2 regions of the Mesorhizobium sp. AA22 genome follow, and region 2 is predicted to be linked to the other one. Evidence: predicted binding sites of a transcription regulator. Region 2 holds the regulator's gene; the other holds the start of a gene.
The links. The regulator LexA, encoded in region 2, represses DNA repair genes until DNA is damaged. The targets are predictions, from matches to a motif close to TGTTCNNNNTGTGTTCNG.

Region 1 (4,441 bases), 2.9 Mb from region 2:
CGCCTCCGCATAGGGAAGCGTGGCGACGGCGCGCTCCGGCAGATGACTCTCGACGGCAACCGGTTTCAAAACCGCGCTTTCGCCGAGCCGGGCGCGGATGCGGTCGGCGAAAAGGGCGATGTCGGCGCCATCATCGTGCGTTTCGCCGGCGAGATCCGCCTGCTGCATGTCGAAGGCCGCGGCCGACAGGACCGAGAGGCGCACGAGATCGAAGCCATAGCCGGCATCGATGTCCTGTTCGAGCGCGGCGAGCCTTTCGTGAAACAATTTCTGGATCAGCAACGGCTCGCGCAAGGGCCGCGACGTGCCGACGGCGATGCGGCTGACGGCGCCGTCAACGCGGAAAAGCAGCAGCGCCAGCCTTCTTGCGCCCTCGCCGCGGCGCTCGAGGTCCACCTTCAATGTCGTCGCCAGCATTTTCACCAGTCGCTCTAATTCGTCGGTCAGCATGATGGGTTCTGCGAGATGGCGTTCGACCGAAAGCGGTGCGACCGGCAGGCGCGGCGACACCGCCTCGTCAAGGCGGCCGAGCGCCTGGTCGAGGCGCAAAAGCAGCGATGTGCCGAAGCGGCGGGCGAGCGGCGCGCGCGGTGCTGCCATGACGGCGCCCGCCGTGCGCAGGCCGACGCTTTCCAGGCTGGCGCGGATATCAGGCTCGATGCGCAGCGCCGCCAGCGGCAAGGGTGCGAGTAGCGCTTCCTCCTCGCCACCGGGGACGATGCGGTCACTGGCAAACCGCGTTGCCGCCCAAGCAGCACCAGGTGTGGCGGCAACGCCGGCGCGGACATCGAAACCCTGATGGAAAAAGCGCGACAGAATGTCGTCCAGCATCGCCCGTTCACCGCCGAAAAGGTGGGTGCAGCCGGTGACGTCGAGAAACAGGCCGTCGGCTGCGTCGATCGCCACCAGCGGAGTGTAGCGGTCGCACCAGTCGGCGAGGCTTTCGAGCAGGCGGCGGTCGGCCTCGGGATCGGCTTCCACTACGTCGATCGATGGGTGCATGGCGCGCGCGTCGGCTATGCCCATGCCGCGCTTCAGATGAAGCGCCTCAGCCCGCTCGTCGAGGGCGGCGATGCGCTGCGCGTTCGCTTGGCGATGGCTGATCACCAGGGGCAGGTGATCCGACGGCCGCGAACGCCAGGACCGCCCCAGACGCTGCCGCAGGATCCTTTCCGCGGCGAGGTGCGGAAACCACAGGGACAGGATTCGCTGCCCGTTCTTCCCCGGCCCTTCTTTCCTCGAAATTGCGTTCATCCGGGTTCCACTCCAGTGTGAATTGTCCCGGCAAGGCCGTGCGGCTCTTGCCGATGCTGACGGTGAAGGCGGGGCGGCCGATCGAGCCGGCGAGCGGCCCGGCGAGCGTCTGGCGTGGTGCCGACGGCGCAGCCGACAGGACGAGGCGGACGGATGCCGCCGTCGGTTCGGCCTCGCCGGCCTGGCGCAGCAGGAACACCGGCCGGCCGGCGCTCTGTGCCCGGGCGTGCAGCCGCCGCGTCGCGGTGAGGTCCAGCCGCTGCGGGCTGCCGCGGATTTCGAGGATGACGGCGGCGAGCGCCGTCATCCGGGCGGCTTCCTCGGCGACCCACAGCCCATCGAGGAGCCTTGGCGCCTCGGAAAACAGCAATTGCTCCGGCTCGATCCCGAAAAGGCCATGAAGCCCTCTGGCATAGGGGAAGCCGGCCTCGCGGAAGACCTCCGCGGTGCCGATCCACAGGACCGGCAGTCGCGGCGGCTCCTGTTTGAGGATCAGGCTGACGAGCGACAGGGCGAAACCGGCGACAACCCCGGCATCACGTGTCGCGGCGCCATGGATCTCGCTCAGCGCCGCCTTCGGCAGGCCGCCGCTGAGCGCAGTATCGAGACCCTCCGCGCCGGTGCGCAGAAACGCATCGGGCGGCGCCACGGCGAGGCCGCGGCGGACGATTGTTAGATCCCGGGGCGTGACATCCGCATCAACGGGAGCTGCGCCGGCCGGCGCCTCCAGGCGCTCGGGCAGCGTTCCCTCGATCTTCGCGATCTGTCGGCGCAGGGCAAAAACAGTCTCCCGCGCCACGGCGCTTGTCGCCATGACGGTCAGCTTCCACTCACAATTGTTCCTGTTATGTTCCTATTGATTCCAGAGGCCGCCCGAAGAGTCAAGCGGAGTCATGGGGAATTTATTCCTGTCCGCGCAAAGGGCTGCAACCTGGCCATTTGCCGACTCCCGCTCGAAAGCCTATATGCCGGGATCAAAGGACAAAGCATGGCCCGCATCTACAAAACCCGCACCTGGCACGCCGAGCTTTCGCCGTCGATGGAGGAAATGGAGTTCCTGGCGCTGGAGGCCTATGCCCATCTGCCGGAGGAATTTCGCAAGCTGACCGGCGAGATCGTCATCCAAATCGCCGAATTCCCGACCGACGAGATCATGGACGACCTGTCGCTGGAAACGCCGTTCGACCTGCTCGGCCTGTTTGAGGGGCGCGGCATCGCCGAGCGCTGGAATCCGCAGACCGGCGAGGGGCCGAACCGCGTCACGCTCTACCGCCGCGCCATCCTCGACTACTGGGCCGAGAACGAAGAGACGCTGGGCGACATAGTCACCCATGTGCTGATCCACGAGATCGGCCACCATTTCGGCCTCTCGGACGACGATATGGAGCGGATCGAAGAGGCAGCTGAATAGTCTCCAGATGACGGAAGCAGAATTTGCCAATCGGATCGACTGCAATTGGGCCGTATAACGACATTTCACTGAGCCGCGAATTGATCCAAACCGCCATCGGCATTTCGCCGAATGCTGCATTTATTGCACTCGATGAGCTTTGCCGTCTACCCGCAAACACCGTTGTCGAGCCGCCATTCTCCTGGCGTTAGTCGATTTTGGCTGTCCAAATTCGACCATCCACTAGCACCGATGATATCGGAATGCGCGATATCCAGCATTAAACGCCAGCAACTGTCGGTTGCCGAAATTCTCATGAAGATGGATACCGTCTCCGGTTATCCAGGCCTTTATGCGGCGCTATCGATCCCTTATTTCAGCTGCGATGACGTCGACGGCCTTGCAGACGCAAGATTCAACGAAATCAGAGCTGCCTGGGAAAAGCTTCTGTAACGGTCGTATCCTACCAGTCGCTGAGCTTGGTGTTGGGCCTGTATTCCTGGCCCTCGACATCCTTCACCACGGCCTGGCCGCAGCGCATGCTCTTGGTCTGCTTGTCGTAGGCATAGGTCGGCGAACCGAACAGGTGCCAGCCCTTGTTCAGCGCCGCCGTCACCTTGTGGCAGAAGCTGGAATCGTCCGGACCGGACAGAAAGCGGTAGAGTTTCATTTTCATTCCTGTGGTGGGTTGCCAATCATGCCCCGATGGCGGCCGCCTTCGCCAGCAGTTTTTCGGCCTGCGCCAGATGCAGCCGCTCGACCATTTTTCCATTCAGTGCGATAACGCCCTTGCCGGCATTTTCGGCAAGTGCGAAGGCAGCTTTCACCAAGCGCGCCTCGGCCACGGCTTCGGCAGATGGCGCGAAGGCCCGGTTCGCGGCATCGATCTGAGCCGGGTGGATCAGCGACTTGCCGTCAAATCCCATGGCGGCCGCTTCCGTGCATTCGCGCGCAAAGCCATCCAGATCGCGAAACTCATTGAAGATACCATCGAGCAGGTCGAGGCCACCGGCGCGCGCGGCGAGCACCATCTGCATCAGCCACGGTGTGAGATAGCGCCGGTCGGGCGTGGCGAGGACGCCGGTCTCCTTGACCAGATCGTTCGTTCCGGCAACGAAACAGACCAGCCGCGAGGCCGGATCGCGGCCAAGCTCGGCAATTGGTCCGATGTTGAGCAGAGCCTTGGGCGTTTCGATCATTGCCCATAGTTTCACCTCGTCCGGCGCGAAATTGTCGTCGAGCACGTCGCCGGCCTCGAGGACGTCGCGCGGCGTGTCGACCTTGGGTAGCAGGATGGCGTCGGGCTCGCAGCGTGCCGCGGCCAGCAAATCGTCGGCGCCCCATTTGCTGGAGAGCGGGTTGATGCGCACGATCATCTCGCAGCGCCGGCCATTATGGTTGGCAACCGGGCGATTGGCGAAGATGCCGGCTAGTTTTTCGCGCGCAGAAACCTTATCGGCCGGGGCTACCGCATCTTCAAGATCGATGATGACGGCGTCGCAGGCCAGCGATGAGATCTTGGCCAGCGCCTTGTCGTTCGAGGCCGGGACGTAGAGCACCGAGCGGCGCGGGCGGTAGGTTTCGGTCGTCATGTCCGATCTATGCCGTCTGCGGCGGGTCGAGGCAAGCGGTCTTCGCCTGCACGAAAACTGCATAAAACTCCCGAAAATCTCCTCGGACCCGCCTCGCTGCCTGCATTTCGGCTGGCGAGAAGGGCGGCATGCAAGAGCGAGAAAAATCCCGTTGGTCCCTGCCTTACCGCCTCCACAATGACGGTTGGTGGCTCGTCGATCCGCC
Region 2 (4,441 bases):
AATATGCGGCTGCTGCCGCACTCCTTTCCATCGCTGCCTATCTCATTTTTTCCGGTATCGTGGTCGCGGCTGAACGCAGCTTCATCATGCTGGCGGTAATGCTTGTCGCCGTGCTGTTCGACCGAGCGGCACTTACCATGCGCAATCTGACGATTTCTGCCATCGCCGTCATCGTCGTGGCGCCGCACGAGGTGGTCGGCCCAAGCTTCCAGATGTCCTTCGCCGCGACTGCTGCTCTCGTGGGCGCCTATGCCGGCTGGTCCGACTATCGTGCCGACAGGGCCACGGCGCCGCCACAGCGACGGTCGCCGGTCGCTTTCGTCACGCGAAAACTCGCAGCTGGGACAGGTACCATCGCAATGACCTCCATCATTGCCGGCAGCGCCACTGCGCTCTTCGCCATCTGGCACTTCCAGCGCGTATCGCCGCTTAGCCTGTTCGCCAATCTGGCGGTCATGCCAATCGTCACGGTCGTCATGTTCCTGGCCGTCCTCAGCGCTCTGGCAATGCCTTTCGGCTTCGACGGACCTTTCCTCTACATGATGGGCAAGGGACTGACGGCCATGATCGCAATATCGGGATGGATTTCCGAGCGGTCGCCGGTCGATGCAGTCGGGCTGATCTCGTTGCAGTCGGTTCTGCTGGTGACGGTCGCCCTGGTCATCGCTACGATGGCGACGACATGGTTGCGGCTTGCGGCACTTCCCTTTGCGCTCGCCGGCCTGCTGACGATTTCCGACACGCGCGCCCCCGATGTGCTGATTTCGGAAGATGCGCATCTGGTGGCGCTGCCGATCGGCGGCGGCGAACTTGCCGTCAACCGGGTGCGTTCGAACGAATTCACCACCGACAACTGGAAACATGCGCTGGTTTCAGCGACCATTGTCGAGCCGGAGACATTCGAAAAAGGAGACGTGCGGTTCGACATCGCCGACCCGGCCGACCTGCCGCCTGGAGCGCCCTTCTACTGCACTGCCGGCCTGTGCCTCGCCCGGCACCCGTCCGGCGCGATCATCGCACTCGCCGACGACCGCAAAACCGCACGGCCAGCCTGTGCCTTGCGGATTTGATCGTCATCGACGATGCCACAGCCTATTATAATCCCTGCCGCAATCCGCTGGTTCTCGTCGTCACCAAACGGCAGCTCGCTCGCATGGGCAGTGCCGCCGTCTTCTTCGATCCGCTATCAGCGACGACGCGCGCAGAAATCCGTTTTGCCGTCAGACAGCCATATAGGCCCTGGCACGAGCAGCGGAGATTTTCGCGCGAGGCGAGGGGCTTGCCGCCATACCGCAGGGCCGAGAAACCCAAGAAGCCTGCCGCTCAGTAACGCCGGATCAGTCCGACGAGCTTGCCTTGCACCTTGACCCGGTCCGGCCCGAAGATGCGCGTCTCATAGGCCGGATTGGCGGCTTCCAGTGCAATCGAGGCGCCCTTGCGGCGGAACCGCTTCAGCGTCGCTTCCTCCTCGTCGACCAAGGCAACGATGATCTCGCCAGGCTGGGCGGTGTCGGCGTTGCGGATGATGACCGTGTCGCCGTCGAAAATGCCGGCCTCGATCATCGAATCACCCTTGACCTCCAGTGCGTAGTGCGTGCCGCCGGTGATCATGTCCGGTGGTACCGAGATCGAATGCGTCTGGTGCTGGATGGCGTCGATCGGCACACCGGCAGCGATGCGGCCCATCACCGGTATGGAGATGGTGGCAACGACGTCGTCGTCATTGCCGGCCGCGGGCAGGCGCGAAGGCGCCGGTTTGATCTGTCGTCCGAGGCTGCCCTGCCCAAGGCTGCCCTGAATGACGCTTGGCGAGAATTTGCGCGCCGCATTGAGGCCGGGCGCGATCGAATCGGGCAGGCGCAGCACCTCCAGCGCGCGGGCCCGGTTGGGCAGGCGGCGAATGAAACCGCGCTCCTCCAGCGCCGTGATCAGCCGATGGATTCCCGACTTCGAGGCGAGGTCGAGCGCTTCCTTCATCTCGTCGAACGAGGGCGGAATGCCGCTTTCCTTCAGCCGCTCGTGGATGAACATCAGCAGTTCATGTTGTTTGCGTGTCAGCATCGCGACCCCCAACAGAATCAGAAAAACAAAACCAGAACAAACACTATCTGTTCCAGTTGTGTTCCGCAACCGTTTAAAGTTCAATGAATGTGTTGACGTTTTGTTCAGCGTAGCATCAGCACGCTGCATGCGGCGCCCGTCGCGGCTGGGGGAGCGAATGGCTCGCGCACAATCAGCCCGTTGGCGTCGGCCAGCATTTTGAGCATCGAGGAATCCTGGACGCCGAACGGGGTCGCCAGTGGCGTGCCGGCTTCTTCCTTCACCACCGCGCGTACATAGTCCTGCCTGAGATCGTTGGCCGGCATGGTGGCGCCGAGCCGCGCCTGACGCATGTCCTGCCGGAAGGCGCGGCCGCCGAGCCGCGCAAGCAGCGGCTTCAGAAAGAGCTGCGTGCAGACCAGGCTCGCCACCGGATTGCCAGGCAGGCCGATGCAGCGGGTGTCGCCCAGCCGCCCGAACATCAACGGCTTGCCGGGCCGCATGGCGATTTTCCAGAAATCGAGCGTCATGCCTTCACCGGTCAGCACGTCATGGACCAGGTCATGGTCGCCGACCGAGGCGCCGCCCAGCGTGACAATGACATCGGCGCCTGCGTCGACCGCTTGTTTCACCAGCGTGGCGATCGCCTCCTTGCGGTCGGGGGCGATGCCGAGATCGAGCGCGCTGGCGCCGACCGAGCGGGCCGCGGCGGCGACGCCATAGGCATTGGACGAGATGATCTGGTCGGGGCCAAGGTCGCTGCCCGGCGGCAGCAATTCGTCGCCGGTGGCGATGATGGCGATCAGCGGCCGTTTCACCACGCTGACCTGCGGGTGGTTGGCCGAAGCCGCCAGCGACAATGCCGCCGGATCAAGCGGGCGGCCTTTCTCCAGCAGGACGTCGCCCTTCGAGAAATCGAGCCCGAGGCGGCGGATGTTGCGGCCTTCAACCGTCGACGCGGTCACTTCGACGCTGCCGCCGCCGAGATCCCTGGCATTCTCCTGGATAACGATGGTGTCGGCGCCTGCAGGAAGCGGCGCGCCGGTGAAGATGCGCACGGCCTGCGCCCGGCCGACTGTTCCGGCAAAGCCGCGTCCGGCCGGCGCCATGCCGATCACCGAAAGTCTTGCAGGCACGGACGCGACGTCCTCGGCCCGCACGGCATAGCCGTCCATGGCGGACGCGTTGAACGGCGGCTGGGTGCGGAGCGCCAGAAGCGGCTCCGCCAGCACGCGGTCGGCGGCGTCCATCAGGGCGACGCATTCAGCCTGCAAGGGCGCAGCATCCTCAAGCAGGCGCTCGAGCGCCTCGGCGACCGGAAGCAGTGCCATTATTGGCCTGCCCCCTTGGCGTCCGCCTTGTAGTCGCCGGATTTGCCGCCGGTCTTTTCCACCAGCCTGATGCCCGAGATCACCATGGCGCGGTCAACCGCCTTGGCCATGTCATAGATGGTCAGGCAGGCGACCGAGACGGCGGTCAGCGCTTCCATCTCGACGCCGGTCTTACCTGCGACGCGGGCCAGCGCCGTGACCTTCAGGCCTGGCAGCGTCGCGTCCGGTTCGATGTCAACGGATATCTTGGTCAACAGCAGCGGATGGCAGAGCGGGATCAGCTCATGCGTCCTCTTGGCCGCCATGATGCCGGCGATGCGCCCCGTGCCCAGCACGTCGCCCTTCTTGGCATCGCCGTCGAGAATCATCTTCAGCGTTTCGGGCCGCATCGCGACAAGACCTTCGGCGATTGCCGTGCGCGTCGTCTCCGCCTTGTCGCCGACATCGACCATATTGGCTTCGCCTTTCGGGCCAAGATGGGTGAGGGCGGCCGTCATCGTCAGTCAGTCTTAGAGCGACGTGCGTCCGTTTGGACGCGCAAAGTACGCTCTAGCACTTTGAATCTATGCATCGTGCTCTCCGAAAATCGATTCCGATTTTCGGGCCGATGCAATGGCGGGAACCTTGCCCGTCAAAAGCAGGCGCGTCGCAGTGGCCACATTCTGTTGCCGCATCAAGCTCTCGCCGACGAGGAACGTATCGATGTCGCTCAGTTCCAGCCTGCGGCAGTCTTCGTGCGAGAAAATACCGCTCTCGCTGACCAGCAGGCGGTCTGCCGGCACCATCTTCGCGAGCCGCTCCGAGGTCTCGATGCTGGTTTCGAACGTCCGGAGATTGCGGTTGTTGATGCCGATCAGCCGCGACGACAGTTTCAGCGCGCGTTCCGTCTCGGCCTCGTCATGCACTTCGACCAGTGCGTCCATGCCGAGTTCGAACGCTGTCGTTTCGAGTTCGCTGGCCACGGCGTCATCGACGCTCGCCATGATGATCAGGATGGCATCCGCGCCCCACGCACGGGCTTCGAACACCTGATACGGCTCGAACAGAAAATCCTTCCGCAAAGCGGGCAA

Region 1: A9K68_RS04170 (metallopeptidase family protein) is a predicted target of LexA. The motif match lies at 2,092-2,109, and genes of this name have one in related genera.

Annotation. Positions count from the first base shown of each region.
Region 1 is NZ_CP048406.1:885,649-890,089, forward strand. Features, by position in the region: gene A9K68_RS04160 (DUF6504 family protein) at 1-1,107, opposite strand, end outside; gene A9K68_RS31560 (hypothetical protein) at 1,049-2,068, opposite strand; gene A9K68_RS04170 (metallopeptidase family protein) at 2,243-2,665, shown strand; gene A9K68_RS04175 (hypothetical protein) at 2,777-3,097, shown strand; gene A9K68_RS04180 (DUF1737 domain-containing protein) at 3,108-3,314, opposite strand; gene A9K68_RS04185 (CoA ester lyase) at 3,340-4,236, opposite strand.
Region 2 is NZ_CP048406.1:3,743,703-3,748,143, forward strand. Features, by position in the region: partial or broken gene A9K68_RS18065 (ComEC/Rec2 family competence protein) at 1-1,330, shown strand, start outside; gene lexA (transcriptional repressor LexA) at 1,324-2,061, opposite strand; gene glp (gephyrin-like molybdotransferase Glp) at 2,166-3,371, opposite strand; gene moaC (cyclic pyranopterin monophosphate synthase MoaC) at 3,371-3,868, opposite strand; gene trpC (indole-3-glycerol phosphate synthase TrpC) at 3,935-4,441, opposite strand, start outside.